3 regions of the Microbacterium sp. NPDC057944 genome follow, and region 2 is predicted to be linked to each of the others. Evidence: riboswitches for the same ligand, from Rfam matches in the RefSeq annotation. Region 2 holds a riboswitch; each other region holds the start of a gene.
What was found. A riboswitch is a leader RNA that binds a small molecule or an ion and turns the genes downstream of it on or off. The one in region 2 is predicted to bind thiamine pyrophosphate.
Positions count from the first base shown of each region.

Region 1: it holds a riboswitch for thiamine pyrophosphate, as region 2 does, so the genes downstream of both, ACFVRO_RS02795 (MFS transporter) here and thiM (hydroxyethylthiazole kinase) in region 2, are expected to answer to the same signal.
Region 3: it holds a riboswitch for thiamine pyrophosphate, as region 2 does, so the genes downstream of both, ACFVRO_RS06180 (ECF transporter S component) here and thiM (hydroxyethylthiazole kinase) in region 2, are expected to answer to the same signal.

Region 1 is NZ_JBHVPJ010000001.1:630,434-636,365, reverse strand. It holds gene ACFVRO_RS02810 (amino acid ABC transporter ATP-binding protein) at 1-639, opposite strand, end outside; gene ACFVRO_RS02805 (amino acid ABC transporter permease) at 636-1,553, opposite strand; gene ACFVRO_RS02800 (hypothetical protein) at 1,730-2,203, shown strand; gene ACFVRO_RS02795 (MFS transporter) at 2,288-3,568, opposite strand; TPP riboswitch at 3,563-3,669, opposite strand; gene ACFVRO_RS02790 (class I SAM-dependent methyltransferase) at 3,626-4,588, opposite strand; gene ACFVRO_RS02785 (DUF262 domain-containing protein) at 4,759-5,772, shown strand; gene ACFVRO_RS02780 (GTP pyrophosphokinase family protein) at 5,776-5,932, shown strand, end outside.
Region 2 is NZ_JBHVPJ010000003.1:12,184-18,115, reverse strand. It holds gene pheT (phenylalanine--tRNA ligase subunit beta) at 1-189, shown strand, start outside; gene ACFVRO_RS17130 (DUF402 domain-containing protein) at 227-943, shown strand; gene ACFVRO_RS17125 (NAD-dependent epimerase/dehydratase family protein) at 1,026-1,991, shown strand; TPP riboswitch at 2,015-2,109, shown strand; gene thiM (hydroxyethylthiazole kinase) at 2,099-2,947, shown strand; gene ACFVRO_RS17115 (bifunctional hydroxymethylpyrimidine kinase/phosphomethylpyrimidine kinase) at 2,944-5,082, shown strand; gene argC (N-acetyl-gamma-glutamyl-phosphate reductase) at 5,304-5,932, shown strand, end outside.
Region 3 is NZ_JBHVPJ010000001.1:1,354,885-1,360,816, reverse strand. It holds gene ACFVRO_RS06190 (energy-coupling factor transporter transmembrane protein EcfT) at 1-307, opposite strand, end outside; gene ACFVRO_RS06185 (ABC transporter ATP-binding protein) at 304-1,764, opposite strand; gene ACFVRO_RS06180 (ECF transporter S component) at 1,761-2,408, opposite strand; TPP riboswitch at 2,399-2,510, opposite strand; gene ACFVRO_RS06175 (D-alanyl-D-alanine carboxypeptidase) at 2,593-4,143, shown strand; gene ACFVRO_RS06170 (ABC transporter ATP-binding protein) at 4,294-5,932, opposite strand, start outside.

The sequences.
Region 1 (5,932 bases), on a different contig from region 2:
GGCGAAGGAGATCTCGTGGGTCACGACGAGCATCGTCATCCCGGCATCCGCGAGCGATCGCATGACCTGCAGCACCTCGCCGACCAGCTCGGGGTCGAGCGCCGAGGTCGGCTCGTCGAAGAGCATGAGAGACGGGCGCATCGCGAGGGCGCGGGCGATCGCGACGCGCTGCTGCTGGCCGCCGGAGAGCTGGGCCGGATGCTTGTCGGCGTGCTGCCCGAGTCCGACGCGGTCGAGGAGGGCGCGGGCGTGCTGCTCGGCATCCCTCCTCGGCTCCTTCAGGACCCTGATCGGACCGATCGTCACGTTCTCCAGCGCCGTCAGGTGAGGGAAGAGGTTGAACTGCTGGAACACCATGCCCATGCGGCGGCGGACCCTGCTGGTCTGGCGGTCGCCGGTCTCGACGAGGTGCTCGCCCTCGACCGCGCAGCCGACGAGCTCGTCCTCGACGAGGACGATGCCGGCGTCGAGGGGTTCGAGATGGTTGATGCAGCGCAGCAGCGTCGACTTGCCGCCGCCGGAGGGTCCGATGATGCAGATGACCTCGCCGGGGGCGACGTCGAGGTCGATGGATTCGAGGATCGTGGTGCCGTGGAAGGCCTTGCGTAGTCCGCGCAGGGTGAGGGCGTTGCCGGTCACAGTGCGGCCTCCTTCGCGATCGCGACGCGTCGTCTCGAGCGGTCGACGGACCGTTCGAGGAAGTACTGTCCGATGCTCGCCGCGGTGACCAGCACCAGGTACCAGAGCGAGGCGACGACAAGCAGGGGGATGACCTGGTAGTTCTGTCCGTAGATCTGCTGGGCCTGGGTCATGAGGTCGCCTCCGCCGATCACCGAGACGATCGACGTCGCCTTGAGGATGTCGATGAACTGGTTGCCCAGAGGGGGCAGGATGACGCGGATCGCCTGCGGGATCACGATGCGGCACTGTGCACCGAGCGTCGTCATGCCCAGCGCCTTCGCGGCATCCGTCTGGCCGGGAGGCACCGCGAGGAACCCGCCGCGTACGACCTCGGCCATGTAGGCGGCGGTGTGCAGCACCAGCCCGATGAGCGCAGCGAGGAAGGGGGTGACGATGGCGTTCGTCTCTCCGCCGATCACGATGCCCCATGCGGGGATGCGGATGCCGATGAACGGCAGCAGCAGCGCGAGGTTGAACCAGAAGACGAGCTGGACGAGCAGCGGGGTGCCGCGGAAGATCCACACGTAGCCGGTGACGAGGACGGTGAGCACGGGGTTGCCGGCCTGGCGCATGACGGCGAGGAGCACGCCCAGCAGGAGGCCGATCACGAAGGTCAGCACCGTGAACACGAGGGTGAGGAGCACGCCGCTGAGGATGCGCGGGTTGAAGAGGTAGTCGCCGACGACGGGCCAGCTCAGAGCGGGTGCGCTGACGACGGTCCAGCCGATCGCGAGGGCGACGGCGCCGAAGAGGACGGCGGGGATCCAGCGGCTGAGGATGCGGGGCTTGCGGCGCAGGGGGAGGCCGACGAGCCGGTCCAGGTCGGGGAGGGTGCGCTGCGCGTCGTCGGACAGCACGTTCGGTGAGGTCATGTCGAACATTGTCGTGCGGGCGGGGAGGGTGCGGGGAAGGTACCCCGCGGACGTACCAGGACAGGCGATGGAAGTCCCTGGTCGGGGCGTCGGACGGGTACCTAGCGTCGAAGGCGGCGGCATCCGCATCCCCTGATCTCGGCGATGCGGGCCGCCCGATCTGAAAGGAAGCAGTCGTGACAGCGAAGTACGAGCACCTGTTCGTCCGGCACATGCAGGACACCACCGACGACCTCGTGAACGAGGGCGCCATCGGCACCGGAGAGCCCCGCCCCGCCCACATCGGCGACGCGTTCGCCCTGATGCGCGCGGCGGACGTCCCCGGAGCGAAGGTCCACATGACCTACTCGTGGATCAACCCCACCGACGAGCCCAGCCACTGGGTCAACGAGCACGAGCACGACTACGACGAAGTGCTCATCTGGACCGGGTCCGACCCGGAGAACCCGCACGACCTCGGCGGCGAACTGCTGATCGACCTCGACGGCGAGACGTACTCGGTCACGACGTCGGGTGCGCTGTACATCCCGGCCGGGCTGCGCCACTGCCCTCTCGACTTCAAGAGCGTGACGCGTCCCATCCGGTTCAGTGCGCTCTCGCTGTCGGGCGACGGCAACTACAGCTCCGACGAGAACGTCCCGAAGGACTGACCCGGGGTATCCGGGCCGTGAGGAGTCAGAGATCGCGGCATCCGACCGTCCGGATCCGACGTTCTCTGACTCCTCACGCGTCGCTCACTCCAGAGCTGCGGTCCGATCCGGCTCGGGGCCGAGGAGCGCACCGATCACGAGGAGAGCGGATGCCGCGGCGAGCACGGCCATGACCGCCGCGACCGGGCCGAGTGTGCTCTGCAACCAGGGCAGCCAGAACGGGAAGAGCGCCGGCACGACGAGGGACAGCGAGTACCCGACCCCGTAGCCGCTCGACCGCACGGCGGAGGGGAAGCGCTCGGCGAGGTACGCGCCCACCGGACCGTAGGCCGAGACCGTGACGATCTGCACGACGGTCACCGCGAGCACGGCGGCGACGCCCTGCGAGGTCAGTGCCCACGCGAAGGCGAGGGGTGCGGCGACGAGCGCCCCCGCACCGAAGACCACGAAGAAGCGTCTCCGTCCGATCCGCTGCGAGAGCGCGCCGGCGGAGAGCATCGCGGCTGCCGAGACGAGGGTCGCGATCAGCATGATGAACGGGACGGTCGTCGGTCCGACCTGCGGCGCCTCGCGCAGCATCCCGGTGAGCACGGGGATCGCCATCTGGGTGAACAGCCAGAGCCCGGTCATCAGCACGAACACCTGCCACAGCTGGCGGCGGAACGGACCGATGAGGATGGCGGTGAGCGGACGTGCGCGGCGGGCGCCGTTCGTCGGGATCGGGGCGTCGTCGACGCCGGCGACGTAGTACCAGAGCATCGCCGCGGCGAGCAGCGCGCCGGCGATGAACGGCATCCGCCACCCCCAGCCGGCGTAGGCGTCGGGTCCGAGCACCTGGACGAGGGTCAGCGTGAGCCCGGCGATGAACGCGTTGGCGAGGGGTGACATGGCCATGATGCCGCCGCTGAGCAGGCCGCGCCGGCGCGGGGCGGTCCACTCCATGGCGAGGGGGATCGCCGCGGAGTACTCGCCGCCGAGGAAGACGCCGCCGACGAAGCGCAGGGCCACGAAGGCCCACAGGGTCGCCGCGCCGCCGACGTCGTGGGTGGGGATCAGGGCGATCAGCAGCGTCGTGATCGCGATGCCGGTGATCGCCGCCGTGGTGGTTCTCGTTCGTCCGTGACGGTCGGCGAGGCTCCCGAAGATCGCGGCGCCGAGCGGACGTCCGAGCAGAGTGGCGACGAAGATCAGGCCCGTCTGGGCGGCGGCCGCATCGGGACCCAGCACGATCGCGGCGGCGGGGGCGAGGGCGATGACCGGTAGGAAGATGTCGACCTGGTCGACGAAGTTGCCGAGCAGTCCGCCGCGGACGGCGTTGCGGGCTCGAGAGGGGGAGACGGTGGGCTCGGCGATGAGGCGCGACATATGGCTCGACTTCCTACGGCGGCATGACCCGCATCAGGTATGACGGTCGGCGCGGCGTCAGCGCCCTCTCAGCCCCTGCCGGGACTCCCATGGTTGAGGGAAGTCTAGGGGAGGGGCACAGCCCCCCGGTCGTTGAGCGAGCGCAGCGAGACGAAACGTTCGCTCGTCGCTCGTCGCTCGTCGCTCGTCGCCCGTTCGCCCGTCGCGCGTCAGCCCGAGGCCGTGACGACGTGCGCCTGGATCCGCCCCCGCACCTCGCCGTCGCCGAAACGGGCGGCGATCGCGGCGGCTGCCCGCACCGTCGCCTCCGCGAGGGCCGACGGGGTCCCGCGCCTCGATCTCGCCGCGCAGGGGTGTGCCCTGGCAGTACGCGGTCGCCGCGACGAGGGCCGACGGTGCGACGCTCTGCGCGGTCACGGTGTCGATCGTGACAGTGGTGAAGCCGGCATCCCGCACCTCCTGCTCGATCAGGGCGACGTCGTGATAGCCGTGCGGGGTGCGGGCCATGAAGCGCGGAGGGTCGGCGGGGAACATCGCCGCGAGCGCGTGCCCCACCTCGTCGGCGAAGTCGTTCCTCTCGATCGCGTCCCAGACGGCGAACATGAAGCTCCCGCCGGGTTCGAGCACCCGTCGCGCCTCGCGGTAGGCGCGCCTGCGGTCGGGGAAGAACATCGCCCCGAACTGGCACAGCACCAGGTCGAAGGCGCCGTCGTCGAAGGGCAGGTCCTGCGCGTCGGCGGTCTGCCAGCGCAGCCGCGGATCGGGCAGGACGGATGCCGCGTAGTCCAGCATCGGCGCGCTCAGATCGGTCGCGACATAGGCCGAGCCGGCGGGCAGCAGCGGCAGCAGGAATCGCGGGACGACGCCCGTTCCGGCCGCGGTCTCCAACACCCGTCGCGGCTCCAGCGCCGCCGCCCGGCGCGCGACATCGGCCGCATAGGGCTCGAAGATCAGCGGCACCATGTAGCGGTCGTAGTTCTCAGGGATGGACCCGGAGAAGATGCTGTCGGGAACGGGCATCAGTGCACCTCTGAGGTGAGGGTACGCCTGAGTGGGGGAGTGCGGTAGGGGGCCTGTGGTGGCGACCGAGGCGGAGCAGGATCCTATTGTGGTTCCAAGGCTGATTCATCTGTAACGTCGGTGGAGTAACTGTGCGCCGGTCCGGCGTGAACGAGCTGTGAGGAGAGATCTTGGCCCCGAAGATTGCGACCACGACCAAAGACATCGGTCTCCTTAAGCAGCTCTACGATGAGGGTCAGCTTCAGCTCAGTCCGGAGTTTCAGCGGAATGCTGTATGGCCAAGGCCGGCTAAGGCATACCTCATGGATACGATTCTCACCGGAAATCCCATTCCTGTGCTCTACTTTCAGCGGACGGTGAGTGTACAGACCGGTCGTATCGAGTACACAGTTGTGGATGGACAGCAACGGTTGTCCGCGGTGATGGACTTTCTCGCCAATCGCTTCTCGCTCACCGAGTCTGAAGGCGAGTCGTGGAGCCGCTTGAGGTGGAAGACGCTCTCTGCCGACGACCGCTCGAAGATTCTCGAGTATGACTTTGTTATCCAAGAGCTTTCAGGATTCACTCCTACCGCGATTCGAGCGATGTTCGCAAGGATGAACCGCTATGTCGTTGCGCTGAACCCTCAGGAACGACGCCATGCGGGCGAGGATGGTGAGTTCAAACGACTGGCAGAGAGCGTCGGCGGCTGGGGCCAGTGGAAGCAGATGGGGATCGTCTCCCCCCAGGCTGCTAAGAGGATGAAGAACGATGAGTTTGCCGCCGAGCTACTGATCCTCTTGCAGGAGGGCCCTCAGGACAAAAAGCAATCGGTGGATCTGTATTACGAGGCGTATGCAACTGAGTTTGTTGAAGGTGATCAGTTGAAGGAACGTCTCTTGAGGTATGTGGAGATGATCAGAGAGTCCCTTCCGAACATTAAGCAGCTCTTCATCAAGAGGCCGGCAAACTTCTACGCACTTGTCGGGGCGCTTAGCGAAATCGAGGCTGATGGAGACTCGCTTCCGACTTCGGAGCAGCTCTTTGAGCGTCTTTCTCGCTTCGATCGTGAGCTGCTGGACAACGATGAGGCGAATCCGCGAAAGGCGGCCTACCTAGCCGCACAGTCGAGGCAGACGGACAACATTCGTCCGCGTCGGACGCGTATCGATATCCTTCGGCAAGTGGTGACAGGCGAGGCCTAAATCATGGGTGTCGTCGCAGAAAAGTGGCTGGCGAGGTATCGGTCAGAGTTCACAAGCTATGAGAGAGCTGCTGACGAGGTTCGCCAGCAGCTAGAGGACGCGCTTTCGGGGCGAGCTCATGGCGTGCAGATGATTGATGTCCGCGCGAAAGATCCTGACT
Region 2 (5,932 bases):
ATGCTCGAGTCCCTGCGACTGGTCGACGACTACCGCGGCGAGGGCGTTCCCGAGGGGTCCAAGAGCCTCACGTTCGCACTGCGCTTCCGCGCCGACGACCGCACGCTGACCGCGGCGGAGGCCACGGAGGCCAAGCTCGCCGGGGTCGCGGTCGCGGCGGAGCGGTTCGGCGCCGCGCTGCGCGACTGAGCCCGGTTCCGGCACGGCGCCGGGGTAGCGTGTCGGGATGAGCATCCTCCCGCACAGCACCCCGGCGGCCGTTCCCGAGGGCGCCCGTCCGCTCGGCGACGGTCCGTTCCTCACGCCGGGAGAGCAGATCGACTGGCACTACCGCGCGCCCGGCTGGCAGCCGGGAGATCCCTCGACGATCAGCCCCATGCGCGTCGTGCGCGACGATGAGCGCGGTCTCGTGGCCTGGCTCGCTTCCGGCACGCTGCAGGAGGCTCAGGGCACGGTCACGGGCGAGCGTGTGCGCTCGATCCCGCTGGAGCGGCGCTGGCTCGACGGCCGCACGAGGATCGTCGAGGCATGGTGGGGCGGCGGCAGCCTGCGCATCGCTCCGGCCGGAGCGCCCTGGTCGGTGTGCCTGTTCTGGACGCACGCGGATGACGGCGACTGGCGCTTCGACGGCTGGTACGTGAATCTGGAGAACGCCCACCTGCGCACCGACCGCGACACCTACTCCTCGGATCACATCCTCGACGTCTGGATCGCGGCGGACCGCACGGTTCATCTCAAGGACGAAGACGAGGTCGCCGCGGCGATCGTGCAGGGTCGGCTCACCTGCGAGCAGGCCGCGCAGATCGAGAGGCATGCGGATGCCGCGATCCAGTCCTTCCACGACGGCGACTGGCCCTTCGACCCGGAGTGGGTCGCATGGCGCCCCGACCCGACGTGGACCCTCCCCGAGCTTCGCGGCCTGGAGGGGCTGCGGCGCCCCTGAGGTCTGCTCTGTTGCGGTGTCGGCGCTCTGCTCTGGGCGGAACGGGCTTCCGTGCGGAGGCGGATGCTGATGACATGGACGCATGACGACTGCACTGATCCTCGGCGGGACCGGCTGGCTCTCCGGCCGCATCGCGCGACGGCTGATCGACGACGGTGTCGAGGTCACGTGCCTCGCCCGTGGCGCACGCACGGCGCCGAGCGGGGCTGCTCTCGTGCGGGCCGACCGCGATGAGCCCGACGCATACGCGGAGGCGGCCGTCCGTGACTGGGACCGTGTGATCGACATCTCCTCCCGAGCCGACCATGTCGTCGCCGCCGTCGAGGCGCTCGGAGACCGAGCCGCACGCTGGACGTACGTCTCGTCGATGTCCGCCTATTCCGACGACGTCACGGTCGGCGCCGACGAGTCCGCTCCGCTGCACATCGCCGCCGAACCGGGGGACGAGTACGAGTACGGTCCGCAGAAGGTCGCGGCGGAGGACGCGGTGCGCACTCTCGCAGACCGGGCGCTCATCGTGCGACCCGGACTCATCGTCGGCGCGGGCGACCCCAGCGATCGGTTCGGATACTGGGCCGCGGCCTTCGACCGCGCGGGCGACGGGACGGTGCTGCTGCCGCCGACCGAGGGGCGCACGACGCAGGTGATCGACGTCGATGATCTCGCGGCGTACGTGGCCGCCACGGCATCGACCGGTGCGGTGAACACGATCGGCGACGAGCATCCGCTCGGCGAGGTGCTCGCACTGTTCCGCGCGGTGGCGGGGCATGCCGGCGCCACGGTGTCCGCCGACGAGGGATGGCTCGTGGAGCACGGCGTCGAGTACTGGATGGGGGAGCGCTCGCTGCCGCTGTGGCTGCCGGCGGAGATGACCGGTTTCATGACGCGCTCGAACGCCGCCTATCGTTCCGACGGCGGGACGCTGCGTCCGCTCGCGGACACCGTGGACGCGGTTCTCGCGGACGAACGAGCACGCGGCGTCGACCGCGAGCGGCGCGCGGGGCTCACCCGATCCCACGAGCTGGAGCTGCTCGCCGAGCTCGGGTGACCCGCGCTCTTCGCTAGACTGCGAGCAGTGACACGGGGTGCCGCATCCGCGGCTGAGAACAGACCCGTCGAACCTGATCTAGTTAGCACTAGCGAAGGGAATGTCGCATGAGCGATCTTCTGCGTCCTGCATCCGCCTCCGATCTCGTCTTCGAGGCCGCCACGCTGCTGGGGGTGCTGCGAGAGGCGCCTCCTCTCACGCACTGCATCACCAACGCCGTCGTCACCGGGTTCACGGCCAACGTGCTCCTCGCCGTCGGCGCGGCCCCCGCGATGGTCGACATCGTCGGCGAGGCCGGGATGTTCGCCGGCGTCGCCTCCGGCCTGCTCGTGAATCTCGGCACGCCGAACCCCGAGCAGCGAGCGGCGAGCCTGGAGGCGGCGGCCGGAGCCGCGGCGTCCGGCACGCCCTGGGTGCTCGACCCCGTCGCCATCGGCGCGCTCCCGGTGCGCACGGCGCTGGCGCAGGAGCTCGTGGCGCTGCGCCCGACGGCCATCCGAGGCAACGCCTCGGAGATCCTGGCACTGGCCGGTCTCAGCGCAGGCGGACGTGGGGTCGACGCCACCGACACCACGGATGCCGCCGCCGACGCCGCGGTCGCGCTCTCCTCGCGCTTCGGCAGCATCGTCGCGGTGTCGGGGCCGGTGGACCTGATCACCGACGGGCAGCGCGTACTGCGGCTCGCGAACGGACACGAGCTGCTCACCAGGGTCACCGGAGGCGGCTGCGCTCTCGGCGCCGTCATGGCTGCGTTCCTCGGGGCCGCACGGACCACGGGAGCCGATGCGCTCACCGCGGTCGCCTCGGCCAGCCTCGTCTACACGATCGCCGCCGAGCGCGCCGCTGCGGCATCCGCGGGCCCGGGCAGCTTCGCGGTCGCACTGCTCGATGCGCTCGCCGCCGTGCACCCTGACGATCTCGCCGGAGCGGCGCGCGTCGAGGGCGGCGCGCTGTGATCGCCGACCTCTCTCTGTACCTCGTCACCGATCCGGGGCTGTGCGGAGAACGCGGCGTCGTGGAGACCGTGCGGATGGCCGTCGACGGGGGAGTGCGCATCGTGCAGCTGCGCGACAAACGGGCGACGGATGCCGAGACGACCGCGCAGCTCGTCGAGCTCTCCCGGGTGATCGACGGTCGAGCGCTCCTCGTCGTGAACGACCGGCTCGACGCCGCGCTCGCCGCTCGTGCCGCAGGCGCCCGCGTCGACGGCGTGCACCTCGGACAGGGGGACTCCTCGGTGCTGCGCGCCCGCGCCGCACTCGGCCCCGACGCCCTCATCGGTCTCACCGCGAACAGCCCTGAGCACCTCGCCGCACTCGGAGAGCTGCCGGAGGGCACCGTGGACTACCTCGGCGTCGGCGTCATCCGACCGACAAGCACCAAGCCCGACCATCCGCCGGCACTCGGCATCGAGGGCTTCGCGGCGGTGGCCGCGGCCACTCCGCTGCCGTGCGTGGCGATCGGCGGCGTCGGCATCGACGACGCCGAGCCTCTGCGCGAGGCGGGCGCCGCCGGTCTCGCGGTCGTGTCGGCCCTGTGCGCCGCCGATGATCCGGCGGCGGCGGCGCGAGGCCTCCTCCGCCGCTGGCGTGCAGCGGGGGTGCCGCGGGTGCTCAGCATCGCCGGCAGCGACCCGTCGGGAGGGGCGGGCATCCAGGCCGACCTGAAGTCGATCGCGGCGAACGGGGGATACGGCATGGCCGTCCTCACCGCACTCACCGCGCAGAACACGCAGGGCGTCAGCGCCGTGCACGTGCCGCCGACGGAGTTCCTGCGCGCGCAGCTCGACGCGATCTCGGACGACATCGTCGTGGACGCCGTGAAGATCGGCATGCTCGCCGACGCGGAGGTCATCGGCGCGGTGGCCGACTGGCTCGACAGGGTGCGCCCGCCGATCGTCGTGATCGATCCCGTCATGGTCGCCACCAGCGGGGACCGCCTGCTCGACGCGGCGGCCGAGCGAGCGCTGCGCGGACTGCTGAGCCGTGCCGACGTCGTCACCCCCAATCTCACCGAGCTCGCCGTGCTGACCTCCCGTCGGATCGCAGGCTGGGAGGAGGCGCTCGCCGCGGCGGAGGATCTGTCGGCCGAGATCGGCGCCCAGGTGCTCGTCAAGGGCGGGCACCTCACCGGCGCGGAGACCCCGGACGCGCTGATCGGCGCCGGGGTGCGGCGCGAGTTCTCCGGCGCCCGCATCGACACCCCGCACACGCACGGCACCGGCTGCTCGCTGTCCTCCGCGTTGGCCACGCTGCTCGCGAGGGGGGAGAGCCCGGCGGATGCCGTCGCCGGAGCGCGCACCTGGCTGAGAGAGGCGCTGCGCGAGAGCCACGAACTCCGTGTCGGACGCGGACACGGTCCGGTGCACCACTTCGCAGGCCTGTGGTCCCGCGGCGGACTCGACACCCGACCCACCCCCGGCGAGGTCCGCGCGGACTGGTGGGAGGGCATCTCCGGCATCCGCTCCGGCATCGACGAGCTCCCGTTCATCCGTGCCCTCGCCGACGGAACGCTGGATCGGGACGCGTTCGTGTTCTACCTCGCGCAGGACGCGCTGTACCTGCGGGAGTACGCCAGAGTGCTGGCGGAGGCGTCCCGCCTGGCGCCGTCGTCGGCGGAGCAGGCGTTCTGGGCGGAGTCCGCACACGGGGCGATCGTCGGAGAGCTCGAGCTGCACGCCTCCTGGCTGACCCCCGCGACGGGCGTCGGCCAGGAGACGTTCTCCGCCGCGCCCGCCCCGACCACGACGGCCTACCTCGACCACCTGCGCTCCGTCGCCTTCGGGGGCGACTACGCCGAGCTCATCGCGGCGATCCTGCCCTGCTTCTGGCTCTACACCGACCTCGGTCGGCGTCTGCACGCGGGGGAGTCCGGGGAGTACGCCCGCGATCCACGGCATCCGTACGCGTCCTGGCTCGCGACCTACGCCGACCCCGGTTTCGAAGCCGCGACGGAGACGGCGATCGCGTACGTGTCGCGGGCCGCGGCGGCATCGTCGCCCTCGCGTAGAGAGAGGATGCTCCGCGCCTTCGAGATCGCGAGCGCGCACGAGCTCGCCTTCTTCGCTGCGCCGATCCCGCAGGGCATGTGACGCGCAGGATTTGCGGATGCCTCGGCGCTCGCGCTACTGTCGCGACATGCCTTCGGCCGCCACCGCTTCTCTGACGCTCGCTCCGAGCGTCATCGCTGTGCGCCGACGCCGCGGCGGCCGCCGACTCTAGGCGACCCCGCGCTCCTGCCTGTGCACGCACGGCGGTCGAGTGCCGGTGTCGCCGCTCAGGCCTCCGACCCTCCCACCGTTAAGGTAGAAGCATGACGTACTCCGTCGCCGTCTCCGGCGCATCCGGCTACGCAGGCGGCGAGATTCTGCGCCTCCTGGCCGCCCATCCCGACATCGAGATCCGCACCGTCACCGCGCACTCGAACGCAGGGCAGCCGCTGATCCAGCATCAGCCCCACCTGCGCTCGCTCGCCCATCTCACGCTGCAGGACACGACACCCGAGATCCTGGCAGGGCACGACATCGTGTTCCTCGCCCTGCCGCACGGGCAGTCGGGGCAGTACACCGACGCGCTCGGCTCGGTGCCGCTCGTGATCGACGCGGGCGCCGACCACCGGCTCACCTCGAAGGAGTCGTGGGACGCCTTCTACGGCGGCGACTTCCACGAGCCGTGGGCGTACGGCGTTCCCGAGCTGCCCGTCGGCGGGGGGAAGCAGCGGGCGAACCTGCGCGGTGCCACACGCATCGCGGCGCCGGGGTGCAACGCCTCGACCGTGAGCCTCAGCCTGGCCCCCGGTGTGGCCGCGGGAGTGATCGATCCCGGCGACATCGTCTCCGTGCTCGCGGTCGGCCCCTCCGGCGCGGGCAAGAGCCTCAAGACGAACCTCCTCGGCAGCGAGATCCTCGGCACCGCCAACCCCTACGCCGTGGGTGGCACGCA
Region 3 (5,932 bases), on a different contig from region 2:
CGCTCACCCTCATCAGCAGCCACTCGAAGTGCACCTCGCCGCTCTGCGCTCCGTACAGGGCGATCGTGACCGCGCTCAGCGGGGCCGCGATCCAGAGCACCGCGGTGCGGGTCCAGAACTCGCGTGCGCCGAGGCCCGCGAGCAGCAGCAGGGGGATCTCCAGGACCAGGGCGACGGATGCCGACACCACGTCGATCGAGAGGATGAGCGGAACCGCGATGAGCAGCGCCGCGGCGAGCTTGGCGAGCGCCGAGCGCGGAGCGATGGGGCCGCGGCGCTCGATGCGGGCGGTGAGCGGATCGATCATGCGCCCACCTCGAGCCTGCGGGCGCGCAGGGCGCGCAGCACGGCCTCATCGTGGCTGATCGCGACGATCGCGGCGCCGTCGTCTCTCAGGCCGGCGATGATCGCGACGAGCTCGGCCCAGGTCGTGGCGTCCTGCCCGAACGTCGGCTCGTCGAGCACGATCATCTGCGGGCGAGTGGCGAGAGCGGCGGCCACCGTGAGACGACGCTTCTCCCCACCGGACAGCGTGTACGGGTTCGCCTCGGCGAGCGCGGTCAGCCGCAGACGCTCCAGCAGCTCGTCGGCACGTCGGGCGATCTCCGCCTCGTCCAGCCGCAGAGCGCGGGGGCCCACGGCGAGCTCCTCCCGAACGGTCTTCGCGAGGAGCTGGTGCTCGGGGGTCTGCAGCACCGTCGCGATGCGGGTGAGCAGCGCGCGGGACGTCCAGCGGAAGGGGTCGTCTCCCGACCCCGACGACAGCGCTGCCGAGGCGACGACCCGCCCGGTCTCCGCCGGGATGAGACCCGCGAGCGTGAGCCCGAAGGTCGACTTGCCCGCCCCGTTCGGGCCGGTGATGCCGATCGCCTCCCCCGCGTGCACGTCGAGGTCGAAGGGACCGGCGACCTGGATGCCGCGGCTGCGCGCCACAGTCAGCGCGTGCGCATGCAGCAGGAGCTCACCCGGTCCGTGCGCCGGCGGAGGGGGAACGGCCGGCGGATGACCGGGCACCCAGACCCCGGATGCGGCGAGCTCGGCGCCGCGCGCGCCGAGCACCTCGTCGGGAGTCCCGTCTGCGAGGACGACGGTGCCTTCGGGCTCCGCGCCGAGCACGATGACCCGGTCGACCAGGGGCAGCCACACGTCGATGCGGTGCTCGATCACGACGAGGGTCGCCCCGGTCGCGTCGAGGGCGGCGGCGACCGCATCCCGCACATCCCGCACCCCCTCGGGGTCGAGGTTGGCGGTCGGCTCGTCGAGCAGGATCGCTCCGGGGCGCATCGCGATCACGCCCGCCAGCGCCAGCCGCTGCTTCTGCCCTCCCGAGAGCGCCGCTGTCGAGCGGTCGAGGGGCACGTCGAGCTCGACGGCATCCATCGCCTCGCGCACCCGCGACCAGATCTCCTCGCGGGGCACGCCGAGGTTCTCGCATCCGAAGGCGATGTCGTCGCCGACCCTCGCGAGCATGGTCTGCGTGTCGGGGTCCTGCAGCACCATCCCGACGCGGCCCCGGCTCTCCGTCGCGGGAACGCCGTCGACGAGGAGCGCTCCGTGCGTCTCCCCCTCGTCGGCGCCGCCGAGCACGCCGCCGAAGCCCTGCAGCAGCGTGGACTTGCCCGAGCCGGAGGCGCCGAGCAGAAGCACCCGCTCCCCCGGCTCGATTCGCAGTTCGACCTCGCGCACGGCCCAGCGCAGCCGGGTGGCGTAGCGCCATCCCCAGCCGCGCGCATCGAGCGCGGCGGGGTTCACCCGGGCGGTCACACTCGTGCGGTGACCTCGCGGCCGGCCGCGAACCGGCTCAGGGCGCCGGTGGCGGCGAGTCCGCGGGCGATCAGCCAGGCGCCGAGCCCGGCGATCACCGCACCGGAGATGGTCGTCGAGGAGATGTAGACGGCGGTGAAGAGCGTGTCCGCCCCCGGGTACCAGAGGATGCGGTCGTTGATGCCGCACGCGAGCCCCGCGCCGGCGCCGGCCAGCATCGCGACGGGCAGACGCCAGACGCCGTACAGGAACACGAGGAAGATCAGCTCGGCGCCGAGGCCCTGCACGAGTCCGGAGACGATGGTCAGCGGCCCCCACGCGTTGCCGATCAGCGCCGAGATGATCGCGGCGACGAGCTCGGTGTAGAGCGCGGCGCCGGGCTTGCGGACGATCAGCCCGCCGAGGACTCCGGCGATCAGCCACGGACCGGCGAGCAGTCCCTGGACGCCGGGGAGCAGCGCCTCGAGGGCCCCGCTCGGGGTCACGTATCCGACGTTCCACAGCAGGAAGATCGCCGCGCAGGCGACGGCGACGACGCTGGCCACGACGATGTCGACGACGCGCCACCGCCAGAGCTGTGCGTTGCGCAGGCCTGTGGCCGTGGATGCCGCTTCGGTGCGGGACCGGTGCGTGGACGTACTCATCTGAACTCCTCCCTGCGCCGGCATGATCCGGATCAGGTTCGACGGTCGAAGCGCGATTCGCTCCCTCTCAGCCCGGCTCGCCGGACTCCCGTGGTTGTGCTCTCGATCATACCCAGTGCCGACACTCCGCGCTCCCCTGTTGCGGCACCGCGGTTCTCACGGGAGAGTTCGGTACCGTAAGCAGGTGACCGCTCCTGACTCCGCCGAGGCCACCGCTCCCCTGGGCGATGCCCCGATCGACGCCGCCGCAGACGCGGACACGTCGGCCATCGACGCGGAGCTCGACCGGGTACCAGCGATCCCGGATGCTGCGGCTCACGACTCCGAGCTGGAGCAGCTGGTCGCGGACGCAGAGGCCCCCGCCGCTCAGTGGGCGAGCGAGGGCGGAGCGGCGACCGCACTCACCTGGGTGGATGCGGCATCCGTCGCCGACCACTCCCCGACGGCGACGCTCGACGGCGATCAGGTGCGCGAACCTGGGGCCGCGCTCTGGACGGGCGCCCGGCTGCGCCCCGCCGCGGCGGGTCCAGGCGTGCTCGTGCCGATCGGCATCCTCGCCGCACTGGCCGCCTCCTACGCGGGCACGACCCTGCTGTGGCCGCTGCACGAGGTCGCGCCGACCGTGAAGACGGCGGAGTTCCAGGCGACGGCCGCTCCGGCAGCGGCCATCACGTGGCCGACGCAGGGCAGTGCGGCGGTCGGCATCCAGGGCATCGGAACGGTCGCCTCGTCGCCGGATCCGGCCGTCATCGCGAGCATCACCAAGGTGGTCAGCGTGCTCATGGTGCTGGATCAGATGCCGCTCGCCGTCGGCGAGCAGGGTCCGTCCTTCTCCTTCACCAAGGCCGACAGCCAGTCGTATCTCGCGTACAAGCGCAGCGACCAGTCGGCGCTCGACGTGCCCGTCGGGGGTTCCCTGACGGAGTTCCAGATGCTGCAGGGCATCCTGCTCGGCTCGGCGAACAACTACATCGACCGCCTCGCGAAGGAGATCTGGGGCTCGGACAAGGCTTTCGCTGACGCCGCGGCGACCTGGCTCAGAGATCGCGGCATCCAGGGCATCACGATCCTCTCGCCCTCCGGATTCGACGAGCGCAACACGGCGACCCCCGAGGCGCTGATCGCCGTGGCGGAGCGGGCGATGCAGAACCCCGTGTTCGCGGGGATCGTCGGCACGCCCTCGGTCGAGCTGCCGGGCGCCGGACTCGTGAAGAACACGAACGGGATGCTGTCGGACTCCGGTGTGGTCGGCATCAAGACCGGCACCCTTCACGAGAGCTGGAATCTGCTCACCGCGAAGGACGTGGTCGTCGACGGCACGACCGTGCATCTCTACGCCTCGGTGCTCACGCAGGCCGATGACGACATGCGTCTCGCGTCGACCCGGTCCCTGTTCTCGCAGGTCGAGGACGCGCTGCAGGCCGAGGCCCCCGCGGTGGCGAAGGGAACCGTCGTCGGAGAGGTGGACACCCTGTGGGGTGCGTCCACCGAGATCGTGACGGATGCCGACGCCGAGGTCGTGCTGTGGGACGCCGCCGCGGCGGAGGCGACGCCCGAGTTCGATCTGGGCGAGAAGAGCAAGGCGGGCGCCGAGGTCGGCACGTTGACCGTCGCCGGCCCCCTCGACACGGCGACGACGCCGCTCACTCTGAAGAAGAAGCTCGAGGGGCCCAGTGCCTGGTGGCGTCTCACCCACCCCCTGGAGCTCTTCGGCCTGACCTCCGTCAAGCGCTAGTCGGAGCCAGGCACACAAACCCAGGGCCCACGGCCCCGGAGCGCACAGCCCGAAGCACGCGAAAGCCCCAGACGCACAACCTCCGGGACACAGCCCTGAGCACGCGAAAGCCCCGCCCCGAGTGACCGGGGCGGGGCTTTCGCGGTGAACTCAGGCCCTGTTGTCGCCGGAGTCCGAACGCTCGATGAGCGACTCCGCCGAGGCGACCTCCGCTGCCGGGCTCTGCGCGCCGACCGAGGCGCCGACGCGCGCGGCATCGGCCTCGGCCTCGGCGTCGCCGGCGACGACCACGGGGGTCGTTCCGGTGAGCGCCTCTTCGGCGTCGATGTCGGCCGCGGCCTGCTCGAACTGCGACTGGTACAGACGCCAGTAGGCGCCCTGCGCGGCGATGAGCTCGTCGTGCGTGCCCTTCTCCACGATGTCGCCGTGCTCCATCACGAGGATGAGGTCGGCGTCACGGATGGTCGACAGGCGGTGCGCGATGACGAAGGACGTGCGTCCTTCTCGGAGCGCCGCCATCGCGTGCTGCAGCAGCAGCTCGGTGCGGGTGTCGACCGCCGACGTCGCCTCATCGAGGATGAGGATCGACGGCTGCGCGACGAACGCCCTGGCGATGGTGATGAGCTGGCGCTCGCCGGCCGAGACGTTCGACGCGTCTTCGTCGAGGACCGTGTCGTAGCCCTCGGGGAGAGCGTGCACGAACCGGTCGACGTACGTCGCCTTCGCGGCGGCGAGCACCTCGTCGTCGGTCGCCGTGGAGCGGCCGTAGCGGATGTTCTCGCGGATGCTCCCGGCGAACAGCCACGGATCCTGCAGCACCATTCCGGTGCGCGAGCGCAGGTCGTCGCGGGTCATGTCCGCGATGTCCTGCCCGTCGAGCAGGATGCGTCCGCCGCTGAGCTCGTAGAACCGCATGATCAGGTTGACCAGCGTGGTCTTTCCCGCGCCGGTCGGGCCGACGATCGCGACGGTCTGCCCTGGCTCGACCTGGAACGACAGGTCGGTGATGAGCGGACGGTCCTCCGAGTAGGAGAACGCGACGTTCTCGAACTCGATGACGCCCTTGCCGTCGACGACCGTGGGGGCGTCGTCGGCATCCGGCTCCTGCTCGTCTTCGTCGAGCAGCTGGAAGACGCGCTCCGCGGAGGCGGTTCCCGACTGCACGACCGCTGCCATGCCGCCGAGCTCTGCCAGCGGCTGGGAGAACTGCTGCGAGTACTGGATGAACGCCTGCACGTCGCCGAGGCGCAGCTGGCCGTTGGCGACCATGAGGCCACCCAGCACCGCGAGGGCGGCATAGCTGAGGCTGCCGACGAAGGTCATCGCGGGCATGATGATGCCCGAGAGGAACTGCGCCTTGAACGCCGACTGGAACAGCTCCTCGTTCTCGACCTGGAACTTGTCGAGAGCGTCCTGCTCGCGTCCGAAGACCTTGACCAGCGCGTGGCCGGAGAAGGCCTCCTCGACACGGGCGTTCAGGCGTCCGACCTTGCGCCACTGCTGGCCGAAGGCCTTCTGCGAACGCGGGCCGATGACGCCGAAGATGACACCCATCAGCGGGAGCGCGATCAGGGCGACGAGCGCGAGCTGCCACGAGATCGAGAACATCATGATCAGCACGCCGACCACCGTGAGCACGGAGGTCAGGGCGCCGGACAGCGACTGCTGCATGGTCTGCGTGATGTTGTCGATGTCGTTGGTGACCCGCGAGATCAGCTCACCGCGCTGCACCTTGTCGAAGTACGACAGGGGCAGACGGTTGATCTTCGCCTCGACGTCTTCGCGCAGG